One region of the Pectobacterium punjabense genome, then DNA from elsewhere that is predicted to be linked to it. Evidence: predicted binding sites of a transcription regulator. Region 1 holds the regulator's gene; each other region holds the start of a gene.
The links. The regulator PurR, encoded in region 1, represses purine synthesis genes. The targets are predictions, from matches to a motif close to CANGCAAACGTTTGCNTG.
Positions count from the first base shown of each region.

Region 2: a site for PurR is predicted at 2,498-2,515, ahead of guaB (IMP dehydrogenase). Genes of this name have one in related genera too.
Region 3: a site for PurR is predicted at 1,884-1,901, ahead of purT (formate-dependent phosphoribosylglycinamide formyltransferase). Genes of this name have one in related genera too.
Region 4: a site for PurR is predicted at 2,809-2,826, ahead of purL (phosphoribosylformylglycinamidine synthase). Genes of this name have one in related genera too.

Region 1 is NZ_CP038498.1:2,726,032-2,730,296, reverse strand. Features, by position in the region: gene cfa (cyclopropane fatty acyl phospholipid synthase) at 1-925, opposite strand, end outside; gene purR (HTH-type transcriptional repressor PurR) at 1,242-2,267, opposite strand; gene cydH (cytochrome bd-I oxidase subunit CydH) at 2,660-2,749, shown strand; gene E2566_RS12270 (C40 family peptidase) at 2,839-3,690, opposite strand; gene E2566_RS12265 (Grx4 family monothiol glutaredoxin) at 4,030-4,265, shown strand, end outside.
Region 2 is NZ_CP038498.1:3,375,885-3,380,149, reverse strand. Features, by position in the region: gene E2566_RS15365 (M4 family metallopeptidase) at 1-788, opposite strand, end outside; gene xseA (exodeoxyribonuclease VII large subunit) at 1,011-2,405, opposite strand; gene guaB (IMP dehydrogenase) at 2,577-4,043, shown strand; gene guaA (glutamine-hydrolyzing GMP synthase) at 4,151-4,265, shown strand, end outside.
Region 3 is NZ_CP038498.1:2,168,833-2,173,097, reverse strand. Features, by position in the region: gene E2566_RS09735 (S9 family peptidase) at 1-1,743, opposite strand, end outside; gene purT (formate-dependent phosphoribosylglycinamide formyltransferase) at 1,944-3,122, shown strand; gene E2566_RS09725 (bifunctional 4-hydroxy-2-oxoglutarate aldolase/2-dehydro-3-deoxy-phosphogluconate aldolase) at 3,382-4,023, opposite strand; gene zwf (glucose-6-phosphate dehydrogenase) at 4,190-4,265, opposite strand, start outside.
Region 4 is NZ_CP038498.1:3,425,817-3,430,081, forward strand. Features, by position in the region: gene purL (phosphoribosylformylglycinamidine synthase) at 1-2,712, opposite strand, end outside; gene mltF (membrane-bound lytic murein transglycosylase MltF) at 2,929-4,265, shown strand, end outside.

The DNA of each region.
Region 1 (4,265 bases):
CTTCCATCACCATGTCAGGCTCACTCGCCTGCGCAATGTGCACAACGGATGGAATGCAGCCGTTGGGGAAGATGTATTTATGAATCCAGGGATCGAGGCGTGAATCGGTTGAATTAGCACCGATAGTATGCAGCAGGAACAGCCCATTGGGCTTTAGGCTGCGGCGTACAATACGAAAGTAGTTATCATAGTTGCGTGGCCCTACGTGTTCAAACATACCTACTGACACCGCGCGGTCAAAGTGCCGATCGAGATCGCGGTAATCCTGTAGTTTGATGATGACATCCAGTCCCAGGCAGCGCTGTTGTGCCAGCGTCTGCTGTTTTCGGGAAATGGTGATACCGTAAACGGAAACCCCGTAGCGACGCGCCGCGAACTCAGCAAGCCCGCCCCAGCCACAGCCGATATCCAGCAGTGTCATGCCGGGTTTAAGCTGGAGTTTTTCACAAATCATCGTGAGTTTATCTTCCTGCGCGTGTTCCAGCGTTTGTGCCTGTTTCCAGTAGGCACAGGAATATTGCATGTAAGGGTCCAACATGAGGGAAAAAAGGTCATTACCCAGATCGTAATGCAATTCGCCGACGACTCGAGAGCGTCGGCGGGATTGCAAATTCGTGATGCGGGCAGTGGCGATTCGCATAAGATCGTGCAAACGGCGAGGGAGTGTGTCCTTTAGCCCTGCACGTAGGACAAGATGGAAAAACATATCCAGCCGTTCACACTCCCACCATCCGTCCATATAGCTCTCCCCTAATCCCAGCGAACCTTCCCGCAAGACGCGTTTAAAAAAACCAGGGTGGTTAACGCAGATATCAAAAGGGCGAGTGCCGTTAATAGTGATACCCGCCGTATTCAACCTGTCTTGCATGATTTTCAACCAGGGCGTGGTATGGCTATGCTGCTCTTTCGCATAAGGTGTACCCATCATGTCTCCTAAATTTTTCACGTGTGAAAGTATGGAAAAACATACCTGGACAGCACTTACCGCAGATGATGTACCAGCTGTCACCAGAGAAAAAGGAAGAAGAAATGCGCTAATAAGCAGGTAGTTAATGCGCTTATAGGCAAGAAGAACGCGTATCCGCTTACGTGCGGCTATCGCTATTCTGGGTTTTATCAGTGAAAGTGAAACGCAGTTTTCAGTTTAAATCTGCTTCAGCCAGCACACAAGGAAATTGGCTGAAGCAGACAAGGAAAGCGGGTGGGAATAAGAAAAATCGGTCTATGTTGAGTCGCCGAGGTTAGCGGCGGTAATCGAGGAACGGGCCGTCGGCAACTGAGCGACGTTCAATCAGCGTTGGGTGCACTTCAATGACGTGTGCATCTTCCCGCTTACTGGTAATGCGATCCAGCAGCATCGCGAAAGCGGACTGTCCCAGACGCTCCTTTGGCTGGTGGATGGTGGTCAGCGCAGGCGTAAAGAAACGCGCGTGGCGCACGTTGTCATAACCGATCACCGAAATATCCTGTGGCACGCGCAAACCCAGTTCGTCAGCCGCACAAATAGCACCCATTGCCATGATATCGCCGCCGCAGAATACGGCCGTTGGCCGCTGTTTCTGTGCGAGGATCTGATGCATGGCTTTGTAGCCGGATTCCGGTTCGAAATCGCCCCGCACGACCCATTCGTCGCGTACGGTAATGTCGGCTTCTTTTAAGGCTTTTAAAAAGCCAAGGTAGCGCCCGTTACCCGTGTTGCGCTCTTGTATTCCGGGGATGGCACCAATATCCCGATGGCCGCGTTCAATCAGATAGCGGCCTGCCATATAGCCGCCCTCAAAGGCGTTATCGATGATGGTATCGGTGAAATCGCTGTGCATTTGGCCCCAGTCCATGACGACCATGGGAATGCTGCGATAATCTTCCAGCATGCCCAATAACTCTGGCGGGTACTCGGCACACATCACAAGCAGACCGTCGACGCGTTTTTGCGCCAGCATCGAGAGATAAGCGCGTTGTTTGCCGATATCGTTATGAGAATTACACAGTACCAGCGTGTAGCCTTTGGCATAACAGCTGTTTTCGACCGCTTCAATGATCTCGGCGAAATAGGGCGCTTCGCTGGATGTAGCCAGCAAGCCGATAGATTTGGTGTGATTAACTTTGAGGCTGCGGGCGACGGCGCTAGGCGAATAGTGCAATTCCTTGATTGCTGCCCTGACGGCTGCCTTAGTCTCTTCGGCGACGAAACGTGTTTTATTGATCACGTGCGATACGGTTGTGGTGGAAACGCCAGCACGTTTTGCCACATCTTTAATCGTTGCCATCTAAAAATGACTCCTGAACTTACCTGTTACAGACGTAAGTATATTGTTAATCGTTTGCCTACGTTTAAAGTTCTTCTTCTAAGCTAAAAAACAGGATTTCAGAAGGAGAATGCCGAATGTTATACCGAAGGGATCTGGCTTGACGTTTTTCGACTGGCACGCAGCGCTTTCATAAACAGCGGATTGTGTCCGATTTATCATGAAAGTGAAAGGGCTAATTTATACTATTAGTGATGCATCCGTCGGAGATTTTTCGCTAGAATTATGAAAGAATCGTAATAACCCTATTATTTGTAGCTTTAACTGTCTACGTGGGTTCGGCTGTGAATGATGGTGTCTTTTTTTTCAGATGAAGTTTCAGATGAAATTTGTTTGCTAATAAGGAGTGGTTTATGGATACAGATCTGAAGATGTCTTTGCTGACAACGGTTGGCTCGTTGGCTGTGATCATCGCGTTTAGTTTCATTGCGGTGTTGAACTAACCTTCAGTGCTTTTTGCGCAGGTTAGGTATTCAGACAGGTTTATTGCACAAAACGTGTCTGAATACGCTTCTGTTCGGCGTGCTATCGCTTAACGAATGGTCTGTGGCGTCACCACGCGACGCGCCCCAACATAGTGCTCCTGCCAATAATCTTCACTTAGCTTGCTGATACGAATATCTGAACCTGTACGCGGTGACTGGATAAATTTGCCTTCCCCCAGATACACCCCGACGTGATCGGCAGCCCCACGATTGTTGATGCGGAAAAAGACCAGGTCGCCACTTTCCAGCTCACTCTTTTTAATCGGCGCGGCATCACGCAGATGGTACATTTCGTTCGCGGTACGAGGGATTTGGATCTTAACGACGTCTTTATAGGCGTAATAGACCAGCCCGCTACAGTCGAAACCAGTAAAAGGAGACGATCCGCCCCAGTGGTAAGGTTTACCGATCTGGCTCATCAGTTTATTCATTGCGGTCGTTTTGGCGTGTTGATAGCGTTTTTTATGCGCTGCGCTCAGTGTCATGCCCTTTTCTGTGGGCGCTGGATTTTTATCCACTTTTCCTTTGAGTGCTGTCTTCTTCAGCCCGGTTTTGACTCTGGCCTGTGCAATGGTCTGCCTGTCGTCTTCAGGCTTCAGCTTTTTAAGGTTTTTTTTCACTAGCGCAGGTGTGCTGCTTTGCGTCCGGGATGGCTTCTTTTCTACCGGTTTGTTAGCCGTACGGGGTTTGGATTTATTGCTGACGGTGGCAGGTTCTGGCTTTTTGCTTTTGATTGGCGCTGGTGACTTAGCATTACCCTTTGTTTGACGGCTTTTCTTATTCGTTTCTTCAACGGCGCTTTTCTTCGGCGTAGAATGCGGGGTATGCGGCGCAGCCTGAACGACGTTCAGGGATAGGTTACTGAAAAATAATATAAAAAGAGTAATAAATAAGCGCATAATAAAAGTGACCGAACATAATCCTTAACTCGCTCAATCCGCACAGTATTCCTGAAAACGGCGTCATAAAAAAGTGGGCATGGCCGCTTTATTCATACAGAATAGTGAAAAAACGTTAATAGTTGTTTTTTCGTCTGATTTATCAGCGTTTTCTGGCGTTGATTTCATCAATGATGAATAATCAGTAGAAAAATAACCCTACAAAAAATGGCGTTTTTTTGTGGCTATTGGCATCGGTACAATATCATTGAGTCAATGTCGCTGTCGTAACACTTTGACGGCGACTCATGGCTAGCGTTTTGGACGTTAGCCATCCTATAGGTTTAAGGAAGCAAGAAGATGACGACACCGACAATTGAAAAAATTCAGCGCCAAATTGCTGAAAACCCGATTCTGCTGTACATGAAAGGTTCCCCAAAATTGCCAAGCTGCGGTTTTTCTGCACAGACCGTCCAGGCATTGTCTTCATGTGGCGAACGTTTTGCTTATGTTGATATTTTACAGAACCCGGATATTCGAGCTGAACTGCCGAAATACGCGAACTGGCCGACATTCCCACAGCTGTGGGTGGATGG
Region 2 (4,265 bases), 650 kb from region 1:
CCGCCGTTATCTTCACGCGTGTTGACATATTCGTTCATGTGGGAGGGCTGGGGATCGGTACCCAACAGTTCATCATCATACGCGGTGCCCGGATGAGACATCGAGCGCAGCCCCATGCCATGGATACCGTCTGCCAGAAGTTCGGCACCGATAAACCAGTCGGCCTGTTCAGCGGTTTGCCCTAAATGATACTGTTTGACCATTGAACCAAAGACGTCGGACAGCGATTCATTGAGCGCGCCGGATTGGCGGAAATAAATCAGCCCCGCTTCATGTTCGGTGATGCCGTGAGCGAGTTCATGTGCAACGACATCAAGCGCAATCGTGAAGCGATTGAATATTTTACCGTCACCATCCCCGAATACCATTTGTTGCCCGTTCCAGAAGGCATTCTGGTAATCCTGACCGTAATGTACGGTGCCAGCCAGTGTCAGCCCTTCAGCGTCCAACGAATTGCGTTGGAAAATCTTCCAGAAAAAATCATAGGTCACGCCCAGGTAGTCATAGGCCTCATCCACCGCGATATCACCGTTGCTGGATTGACCTTCAGCGCGTACCAGTTTGCCAGGCAACTGTTGCTGCTGTTCTGCATCAAGGATACGGCGGTTTACTTGCCCAGCGGGCAATGTCTCATGAGGCTCAGGGCGCGGGTTGTGGCTGACCATTAATGACTGAACGTGCATCAGTGTTTGTTGCGCGCAGTGTCGCTGCTCGTCTGTGCCGTTTGCAATAATACGATGCAGAATATAGGGGGGGATTACGCTACAAATTTTTTGTCTGGACTTCATACCTCATCTCCTTGAAAACGCTCATCAGGGGTAACACAGACGATCAATAAAGCTCACTGTCTTTTTATCCCATCCGCTTCATCGCGCAGTGCTGCTTGAAGTATGACGGGGATAAATTTTAGTGAGCTGGAAATGAGTATAGTTCAGATGTCAGTGGCAAGAATGGGGGATCGCCGTCGTTTTAGGATAAATCCCCATTCCGTGCATTTTATGCCAATCGCGTTATTTTGGCGTCTGGGATGAGGGTTTTCGCCGCTTTTTCACGGAACTTGAGTTTTGAATCAGCGTCGTGACCTGACTTTCTACCCAGCCGTCCTGCAAACGGGTTTTCAGCGTTTCACCGGGGGCAGTTTGCGCGACATTTTTCAGCACCTTACCGTCCGGCGCCGTGGTGACGTTATAGCCACGCGCCAACGTCGCCAGCGGGCTAACGCCTTCCAGTCGCGAACAGGCGATGCCTAGCTTTTGCTTGTTCTGATTCAACTGACGTTCTACTGCGCTTTGCATCTGATAGCTCAACTGCTGCAAACGCTGCTGCGCACGATGAATGCGGGTTTGCGGCTGCTGTTGCATCAGGCGCTGTTGTAAGCGTTCACTTCGGCGTGAGGTCTGCCGAAGCTGCTGCTGCATAGCGTCATCCAGTCGCTGGCGTAGTTTAATCAACTGAGTTTGCTGACGTGCCAACCGCAGTTGCGGGTGCTGCTGCTGCAAGCGATGGTGCAGGCGGGTAAATTCCCGGTTGCGCTGGGCAAGGTAGTAGTCCATCGCCATTTCCAGACGCTGGCGCTGGGACTGGATCTGACGCAACAGCTCAAGTTGGTTACGGCTCACTAACTCGGCAGCAGCGGACGGCGTGGGCGCACGCAGGTCACCGACGAAATCGGCGATGGTGACATCGGTCTCATGGCCGACGGCGCTGACGATAGGAATACGGCTAGCGAAAATAGCGCGAGCTACCCGTTCGTCGTTAAAGCTCCAGAGATCTTCCAGTGACCCTCCGCCGCGCCCGACGATTAACACGTCACACTCATCTCTCTGGTTAGCCAGTTCGATGGCGCGAACAATCTGTAGCGGCGCTTCGGCGCCTTGCACTGACGTGGGATACACGATCACCGGCAGTGACGGATCGCGGCGCTGCAACACCTGCAAAATATCGTGCAAGGCGGCACCGCTGGCTGACGTAATCACACCGACCTGTTTGGCGGGAGAGGGGAGCACTTGCTTAAACTGCTGGTCGAACAGCCCTTCGGCAGCGAGGCGCAGCTTGAGCTGTTCAAACTGCTGCTGTAGCAGGCCATCGCCGGCAGGCTGCATACTTTCCGCCAGTAGCTGATAGTCGCCGCGAGGTTCATACAGCGTGATGGTGGCACGAATCAGCACTTGCTGACCGTTTTGCGGGCGGAACGTCACTCTGCGGTTGCTGGTGCGGAACATCGCACAGCGCACCTGCGCCCGCTCGTCTTTTAGCGTGAAATACCAATGGCCGGATGAGGGCTGAGAAAGGTTGGAGATTTCGCCAGAGAGCCAAATCTGGCCCATTTCCATTTCCAACAGTTGTCTAACCGTCTGATTCAGGCGGCTAACGGTAAAAATTGCAGAGGAGGGAAATTGAGACATTGTGAGCCAGATCAAATTTTAAAACAGTCACTTAATTGATCGATACTACCTACCTGAAAAAGGTAATCAAGCATTTTAGTAAAATAATGCTGGAGGCAACCGATTACGCTCTGTATAATGCCACGGCAATATTTTATCTATTCTTACATCCACCTTGGTGAGATATTGCCCATGCTACGTATCGCTAAAGAAGCACTGACGTTTGACGACGTCCTCCTGGTTCCTGCTCATTCTACCGTTCTGCCTAACACTGCCGATCTGTCCACGCAGTTGACGAAAAACATCCGCCTGAATATTCCTATGCTGTCCGCAGCGATGGATACCGTTACCGAATCCGGCCTGGCCATTGCGCTGGCGCAGGAAGGCGGCTTGGGCTTTATTCACAAAAATATGTCCATTGAGCGTCAGGCGGAAGAAGTAAGCCGCGTGAAAAAACACGAAAGTGGCGTTGTGGTTGATCCACAAACCGTGACGCCAGAAACGACGCTGCGTGAAATGAAAGAGCTGACCGAGCGTAACGGCTTCGCGGGCTACCCGGTTGTTGCAAAAGACAACGAACTGGTCGGTATCATTACCGGTCGTGACGTGCGTTTTGTTACCGATCTGGAAAAACCAGTTAGCGCGTTCATGACGCCGAAAGAGCGTCTGGTCACCGTCAAAGAAGGCGAAGCGCGTGATGTCGTGCTGCAAAAAATGCACGAAAAACGCGTTGAAAAAGCACTGGTGATTGACGACCAATTCCACCTGATCGGCATGATCACAGTAAAAGATTTCCAGAAAGCAGAACGTAAACCGAACGCCTGTAAAGACGAACACGGTCGTTTGCGTGTAGGCGCGGCAGTTGGCGCTGGTGCAGGCAACGAAGAGCGTGTTGATGCACTGGTTGCCGCAGGTGTTGACGTACTGCTGATTGACTCCTCACACGGCCATTCCGAAGGCGTATTGCAACGTATTCGTGAAACACGTGCTAAATATCCGAACCTCGAAATCATCGGCGGCAACGTTGCAACGGGTTCTGGCGCGAAAGCGCTGGTTGAAGCTGGCGTTAGCGCGGTGAAAGTCGGTATCGGCCCTGGCTCTATCTGTACCACCCGTATCGTGACGGGCGTAGGTGTACCGCAGATTACGGCTATCTCTGACGCGGTTGAAGCGTTAGAAGGCACTGGCATTCCGGTCATCGCCGACGGTGGTATCCGTTTCTCTGGTGATATTGCTAAAGCCATCGCGGCCGGTGCGGCCTGTGTCATGGTCGGTTCTATGCTGGCGGGTACAGAAGAATCCCCAGGTGAAATCGAACTGTATCAGGGGCGTTCATTCAAATCTTATCGCGGTATGGGCTCACTGGGCGCGATGTCTAAAGGTTCATCAGACCGTTACTTCCAGACCGATAACGCTGCCGACAAACTGGTGCCGGAAGGTATCGAAGGTCGCGTAGCCTATAAAGGTCGCCTGAAAGAGATTGTTCACCAGCAGATGGGTGGCTTGCGCTCCTGTATGGGGTTGACCGGTTGCGCCACTATCGACGCGCTGCGCACGCAGGCTGAGTTTGTACGCATCAGCGGCGCGGGCATTCAGGAAAGCCACGTTCACGACGTTACCATTACTAAAGAGTCACCAAACTACCGTATGGGTTCATAAGGTAATTTGCGGGCTGATTTAACCCGATAAACCCGGTACTATTGCCTACCTTTTTAGGGCTATTCGCCGGGTTTACTTATTTTTTAGCTTTTTGGAACACGCTCCTCATGACTGAAAACATTCATCAACACCGCATTCTTATTCTGGATTTCGGCTCGCAGTACACGCAACTGGTTGCACGTCGCGTGCGTGAACTGGGCGTTTACTGTGAACTGTGGGCAT
Region 3 (4,265 bases), 560 kb from region 1:
ATCGCCCCACTCGTCATATTCTCCGGTCGTCAGCGGAATTGACTCATCCAGCATTGTCGTCAACACATCAACAAACGGAACCTGGGCCACAACCCCTTTGAACAGATCGGGTGCCATATTGACTACCGCGCCCATCAAGAGCCCTCCCGCACTCCCTCCCATCGCGAACATGTTTTCTCTGTCGCCATAGCCTTTTTCTATCAATGCCTGGGACACATCGATGAAATCCGTGAAGGAATGCATCTTATTGAGCAACCGACCATCGTCATACCACCGCTGACCCAATTCACCACCGCCACGAATGTGCGTTAAGGCAAAAACGAACCCTCGATCCAACAGGCTCAGACGGCTAACGCTGAAATCTGGCTCCATGCTATTTCCATAGGCACCATACCCGTAAACCAGTATCGGGTTCTTACCAGGGCTGAAGTGATCGCGGTGATAAACGAGGGAAACGGGTACATCAACACCGTCCCTGACGGTGATCCATAAACGCTCGCTCCGATAGTTATCCGGGGAGAAATCTTTTACCTCAGCTTGCTTAAGTAGCTGCTGGTCGCCCGTGTCCAGATTCAATTCATACAGCGTGCTGGGCGTTGTCATTGATGAGTAACCATATCGCATCAATGCCGTTTCTGGCGTAGGATTGTACGACAGCCACGTCACATAGCTCGCATCATTGAAAGCGATCGTTTTCTCTTCCTGTGTATGCCAATGGATCTGACGTAATCGGGTTAAACCGCGTTCCCTTTCTTCGACCACCAGCCAATCACGGAACAGTTCAAAACCTTCCAGAACGCGGTGTTCACGTGGAGCAATCAGTGTTTCCAGCGTTTGTTCATCAGGCTTATCCGAACGGTAAAGGCCGAAGTTCTTTCCTTCTCGGTTGGAGCGTAGGTAAAATCGTCCCTGATAGTGATCGATGCCATATTCATGATCTTTCCGGCGTGGAATGCATACCTGCGGCACAGCCTCTGGGATTGTCGCGTCGAGCAATAGCACCTCAGTCGTTGTGGTGCTGCTGAGATAAATGGTGATGTAGTGCTCTGATGTCGTTTTGCTCAGGCTGACATAATAGGTGTCATCTTTCTCTTCATATATCAGTTCATCTTGTGCCGGGTCGCTCCCCAGACGGTGACGGTAGACCTGATACGGCAATAGCGTTTGTTCATGTTTACGCACGTAGTACAACACCGTCGAATCTGCCGACCATTCAGCACCTGCGGTCACATTTTCGATCACATCCGGTAACCATTCGCCGCTGTTAAGATCGCGAAAACGAAGTGTGTACTGCCGACGGGATAAAAAATCCTCCGAGAGCGCCAACAGCGTGTTGTTTGGGCTAACCTCAAGTGCGCCGAGACTATAAAATTCATGTCCCTCCGCACGTTGATTCCCATCTAACAGCGTTTCCCACGTTTCTGTTGCGTGCTCAAGCTGGCGCAGATAGATGGCGTACTCTTTGCCCGGCTCATAGCGACTTTGGTAGCGATAACCTTTTCTGACATACGGCACCGACATGTCCGTCGACGGAATGCGTTTAACCATTTCGTCATACAGCGACCGTTTACGTGCTTCGTGAGGCGCCATAATGGCTTCACTATAGGCATTTTCCTGTTCCAGGTAGGACAACACCTGCGGATCGGTACGCTGGTCATCACGCAGCCAGTAATAATTGTCGATACGCGTATCGCCATGTGTGCTTATCGCGTGGGGCTTTTTTTCAGCTTGCGGTGTCTTCATCGCGTCGGATCTCATTGTCTTGACATAAAATTTTCACTCTGTAAGAAGAGTGGCACGATTGCCCAGCAATGCCAAGCCACGTCCTTGTCTCTTGGTGCGCTTTTGCGTAATACATTCCAGAGCCCGCCCTCTTTAATGCGCACGCAAACGTTTTCGTTTATACTGCGGCCATTTTTCACAACCCGATCAGGTATAAGGTTATGTTAACGATTGGAACCGCCCTGCGTGCGGATGCCACACGAGTGATGTTGCTTGGCTCCGGTGAATTAGGCAAAGAAGTGGCGATTGAGTGTCAGCGCCTTGGAATCGAAGTGATTGCGGTCGATCGCTATGCCGATGCCCCTGCGATGCAGATTGCACATCGCAGCCACGTCATCAATATGTTGGATGGCGACGCATTAAAAGTGTTGGTTGAAGCAGAACGTCCTGATTATATCGTGCCGGAAATTGAAGCCATCGCCACCGATATGCTGGTGGCATTGGAAAAACAAGGCCACCATGTTGTCCCCTGTGCTGAAGCGACACGCCTGACGATGAACCGTGAAGGCATCCGCCGTCTGGCTGCCGAAACCCTCGGTGTGCCGACATCCACCTACCGTTTTGCCGACAGCAAAGAGAGCTTTCATCAGGCAGTAGAGGCAATTGGCTACCCCTGCATTGTGAAGCCAGTCATGAGTTCATCCGGCAAAGGGCAAAGCCTGATTCGCTCCGCTGAGCAGTTAGATCAAGCGTGGAACTACGCCCAACAGGGTGGTCGTGCAGGCGGCGGGCGCGTCATCGTTGAAGGGTTGGTAAATTTTGATTTTGAGATCACCCTGCTGACCATCCATGCAATTGATGGCATTCATTTCTGTGCACCAATCGGTCACCGACAAGAAGAGGGTGACTATCGTGAATCCTGGCAGCCGCAACAGATGAGTGAACTGGCACAGGAACGCGCGCAAAAAATGGCCAGCGATGTCGTAAAAGCGCTCGGCGGTTATGGCCTGTTCGGCGTTGAGCTGTTCGTCTGCGGGGATGACGTCATCTTTAGTGAAGTCTCCCCTCGCCCACACGATACCGGCATGGTGACGATGATCTCTCAGGATCTGTCCGAATTTGCCCTACACGTTCGCGCTTTCCTTGGGCTGCCAATTGGCGCGATTCGTCAGTACGGCGCATCGGCTTCTGCCGTAATTTTGCCGGAACTGGAGAGCAACAACGTACGCTATCAGGGACTGGAAAGCGCGCTCCTCCCTCATACGCAAATTCGCCTGTTTGGCAAACCGGATATCAGCGGCAAACGCCGTATGGGCGTTGCGCTAGCCAGTGCAGAAACGACAGACGATGCTGTTGAAATCGCCAAGCGCGTCGCGGCGAACGTAGACGTTAGCGGTTAATATCTACTGTTGCTGATTAGGTGGAGTAAACCGTCACTGACGGCGTACACAACGCTCGTCATAAAAAAACGTAGGGAACGTTTTTCAACGTCGCTTGCGACGGCCCGCAGGGTGACGGACAAGGATGTCCGTCATAAAAAAACGTAGGGAACGTTTTTTAACGTCGCTTGCGACGGCCCGCAGGGTGATGGACAAGGATGTCCGTCATAAAAAAGGCCACTCGCAGTGAGTGGCCTTCGTCATTCAGTAGCCAGTAAACTTACGCTTTTGCGCCTGCAACAGCTTCACGCGCCAGTTCAGTAATACGTGCGTAATCACCGCTTTCCAGTGCATCGTTCGGCACCAGCCAAGAACCACCCACACACAGCACGCTTTTCAGCGCCAGGTAATCACGGTAGTTATTCGGCGTAATACCACCAGTCGGGCAGAAACGGATATGAGCAAATGGACCCGCGATCGCCTGAAGCGCTTTCACGCCGCCGTTAGCTTCGGCTGGGAAAAATTTGAACTCACATAAGCCGTAATCCATACCCAACATCAGTTCAGACACGGTGCTAATACCTGGAATCAACGGAATATTGCCTTCCGTTGCCGCTTTCAGCAGTGGCTCGGTCAATCCCGGACTAATGGCAAACTGCGCACCCGCCTCAACCACCGCAGCCAGTTGCTCAGGGTTTGTCACCGTACCCGCACCCACGATGGCTTCGGGTACTTCTTTGGCAATCGCACGGATCGCATCGATAGCACAGTCGGTACGCAATGTCAGTTCCAGAACGCGAACGCCGCCCGCGACTAACGCTTTTGCCATCGGCACCGCGTGTTCCAGTTTGTTGACCACAATCACAGGAACAACGGGACCCGTTGTCAAAATCTGTTCCGCGCTCGTTTTCCAGTTTTTCATCAAAAGTTATCTCCAGTCATGCCCGAAGGCATCATTAATTATATAGCGCGCCCCTGCCACAGGGATCTGCGTTGCCGCAGATGCCAACCGCACCGTAAGCCATACATTAAAACCGTGGAATGCCGGCATACTTCGGCATTCCAGCTACTGACGTATTATCAAAAAATTACTCGAACTCATTCCAGGAACGACCATCGCGAGTGATCATCGCTACGGATGCGACAGGCCCCCAGCTTCCCGCC
Region 4 (4,265 bases), 700 kb from region 1:
ACCACAGTGACCAGCAAACGCCATCTCTGCCAGCGTTACCAGCAGACCGCCGTCTGAACGGTCGTGGTAGGCCAGAAGCGCCTTATCCGCAACCAGTTGTTGCATGGCGTTAAAGAAGCCTGCCAATTGCTCTGGGCTATGAACATCTGCCGTTTTGCGACCCAGTTGGCGATAAACCTGCGCCAGCGCCGTCGCACCTAATGCTTTATTACCTGCGCCCAGATCGATCAGCAGCAGCGCATTATCCTGCCCGGTACGCAGCTGTGGCGTTACCGTGTTACGCACGTCTTCCACACGCGCAAATGCAGAGATCACCAGCGACATCGGCGAGGTGACCGCGCGATCTTCACCGTCTTCCTGCCAGCGGGTTTTCATCGACATGGAGTCTTTACCCACTGGGATCGTCAGACCCAGCGCCGGACACAGTTCTTCGCCCACGGCTTTTACCGCATCGTACAGGCCAGCGTCTTCACCCGGATGCCCTGCTGCCGCCATCCAGTTTGCAGACAGCTTCACGCGAGTCAGCGGGCCGATATGCGTAGCAGCAATGTTCGTCAGCGCCTCACCTACCGCCAAACGCGCGGAAGCCGCAAAGTTACGTAGCGCAACAGGTGCACGTTCGCCGATAGACATCGCCTCGCCGTAATAGCTGTCAAGGCTGGCGGTAGTCACCGCACAGTCAGCCACCGGCACCTGCCACGGTCCGACCATCTGATCGCGCGCAACCATGCCCGTAACAGAACGGTCACCAATGGTGATCAGGAAGGTTTTTTCCGCGACAACGGGCAAGTGCAGCACGCGCTCGACCGCTTCGGCCAGATAAATTTCGTCACGCTGTAATGGTGTGCCTTCTACCTGTTTGCGCTCTACATCACGCAGCATCTTCGGTGTTTTACCCAGCAGCACATCCAGCGGTAAATCGATAGGTTTGTTGTTGAAGTGACGATCGTTCATCGTCAGATGCAGTTCTTCCGTCGCTTCACCAATCACCGCATAAGGCGCGCGCTCGCGGCGGCAAATGTCATCAAACTGTGCCAGTTGCTCTGGCGCAACCGCCAGAACGTAGCGCTCCTGCGACTCGTTACACCAGACTTCCAGCGGGCTCATACCCGGCTCGTCGTTCAAAATATCACGCAGTTCAAAGCGACCACCGCGACCGCCGTCGCTCACCAACTCAGGCATGGCGTTAGACAAACCGCCCGCGCCGACATCGTGAATGAACAGGATCGGGTTAGCTTCACCCAACTGCCAGCAGCGGTCGATCACTTCCTGACAGCGACGCTCCATTTCTGGGTTATCACGCTGAACAGAAGCAAAATCCAAATCCGCATCAGACTGACCCGATGCCATGGAAGACGCCGCGCCACCACCCAGACCGATATTCATGGACGGTCCGCCCAATACAATCAGTTTAGCGCCAACGCTAATTTCGCCTTTTTTGACGTGATCGCCACGGATGTTACCAATGCCGCCCGCCAGCATGATCGGTTTATGGTAACCGCGCAGCTCTGTGCCATTGTGGCTATCAACGCGTTCTTCATAAGTACGGAAATAGCCAGTCAGTGCAGGACGGCCGAATTCGTTGTTAAATGCCGCGCCGCCTAATGGGCCTTCAGTCATGATATCCAGCGCGCTGACAATACGATCTGGCTTACCGAACTCTTCTTCTTCCCACGGCTGGATAAAGCCAGGAATACGCAGATTCGATACAGAAAAACCGACCAAGCCAGCTTTCGGCTTAGAGCCACGACCCGTTGCGCCTTCATCACGGATTTCACCGCCAGACCCTGTTGCTGCGCCCGGCCACGGTGAAATCGCCGTTGGGTGGTTATGCGTTTCCACCTTCATCAGGATATGTGCGTCTTCCTGATGGTAAGTATATTGCCCGTTGGTATCGGTGTAGAAACGGCCAACGGCGGAGCCTTCCATGACGGCAGCGTTGTCTTTATAAGCAGAGAGAACGTGATCGGGCGTGTGTTCAAAGGTGTTTTTGATCATTTTGAACAGTGATTTCGGCTGAGTTACGCCGTCGATTACCCAATCCGCGTTAAAAATCTTGTGGCGGCAGTGCTCAGAGTTCGCCTGTGCGAACATATACAGTTCAATATCGTTAGGATTGCGGCCCAGTTTGGTGAAGGCTTCCAGCAGATAATCAATTTCATCTTCCGCCAATGCCAACCCCAGACGGACATTTGCCTCTTCCAGCGCCTGACGTCCTTGCAGCAGAATTTCAATACGCTTGAAAGGGGCTGGTTGATGATGAGAGAACAACGCTTCAGCCTGTTTCAGGTCGCTAAATACGCTTTCCATCATCCGGTCATGTAGCAATGTCCCCAGTTGCTGCCACTGTTCATCGCTCAGCATTGGCGCATGAATATAGAAAGCCAGACCGCGCTCTAAGCGCAAAACTTTGCTTAAGCCACAGTTATGGGCAATGTCTGTTGCTTTGGAAGACCACGGTGAAATAGTGCCGGGACGCGGCGTGACCAGTAACAGACGACCTTGCGGCTCGTGCTCCGCGAGAGAAGGGCCATACTTCAGCAAACGTGTCAGTTTGGCCTGTTCATCGTTGTTCAGCGGGGCGCTGACATCGGCGAAATGTACGTATTCAGCATAGATATCGCTGACCGGCAAAACGTGCTCTTTGCAGCGGACCAGCAATTTATTAATACGAAAAGCCGATAAAGCAGGTGAACCACGCAGTATTTCCATAATCTAAAGTTCTCTCGTCTTCGATGCACTGGCTGCGATACAGCCACTGGGCACAACAGGGGGGAAACGCGCGTATTATAGAGAATCCTTCCCTCGGACGAAACCGTTTGCGTGCCGATAATTTTACTTCGCCTCCGCCGGATGATTAATCGGTGACCAAATCAATAAAAGTTGCACACTGGCGGTTTGTTAAGCAAAATGCCCCCACTCTGGGAAATGACGTATAAAAAAACTGCCGTTACAGACAGCCTGGCCATCCGGCCGCCGAGAGATAACTATTTGAAGCCTTTAAAATTAAATTATTTTTTCATCGGGATTATCACGTTACTACTGGCGTTAGCGCTATGGCCTAGTATTCCCTGGCGCAGCAGTCAGGATGTACAGCTCAGGCAGATCCTCTCACGCGGCGAGTTACGTATCAGCACCGTTAACTCACCGCTGACTTATGCTATGAGCAACGGTTCCCCGACAGGTCTGGACTATGAACTGGCAAAACGTTTTGCCGATTACCTCGGCGTCAAGCTGGTGGTCTCGTCACGCAAGAATCTTGACGAACTGTTCGACGATCTGGACGGTGACGATGCAGACCTGCTAGCTGCCGGGCTGATTTATAATCATGAGCGCTTAGAACGTTTCCGTGCTGGCCCGACCTACTACTCCATCTCACAGCAGATGGTCTACCGCCTCGGTTCACCTCGCCCAAAAACGTTGGATAAACTGCAAGGCCGTCTCGTTGTCACATCAGGCTCCGCTCATGCGGCAACCCTGCGCGATTTAAAAGCAGAGAAATACCCACAGTTGAGTTGGGAATCCGCCTCCGATCAGAGCACACAGGAATTATTGAAACAGGTTGCTGACGGCAAACTGGACTATGCGCTAGGTGACTCAGTGACCATCGGCCTGATGCAGCGTATTCATCCGCAGCTCGCCGTCGCCTTCGATCTTAGCGATGAAGAGCCGGTCACCTGGTATATGCGTCGTTCGCACGATGACAGCCTGTCTGCTGCCCTGTTAGATTTTTTCAGCAAGATTGTCGAAGATGGTACGCTCGCACGTCTGGAGGAAAAGTATCTCGGTCACGTTGGTGAATTTGATTATGTCGATACCACCACGTTTCTGAGCGCCATCGATGAAACGTTACCGGACCTGCGCCCGCTGTTTGAAAAATACGCCACCGATATCGACTGGAAGCTGCTAGCCGCCATCTCCTATCAGGAGTCACACTGGAACCCGCTGGCAACCTCCCCTACCGGCGTACGCGGATTGATGATGCTAACGCGTAACACCGCAGAAAGCCTGAACGTGACCGATCGCGTCGACCCTGAGCAGAGTATTCGCGGCGGCGCACAATATATGTCGTATATGATGCAGAAAATGCCAGACACCATTCCCGAAGATGAAAAAATCTGGTTTGCGCTGGCATCCTACAACATGGGATACGCCCATCTGCTTGATGCACGTAAATTGACCGAGAAACAAAAAGGCAATCCTGACAGTTGGGTAGACGTAAAAATGCGCCTGCCAATGCTAAGCCAGAAGCGCTATTACACGCA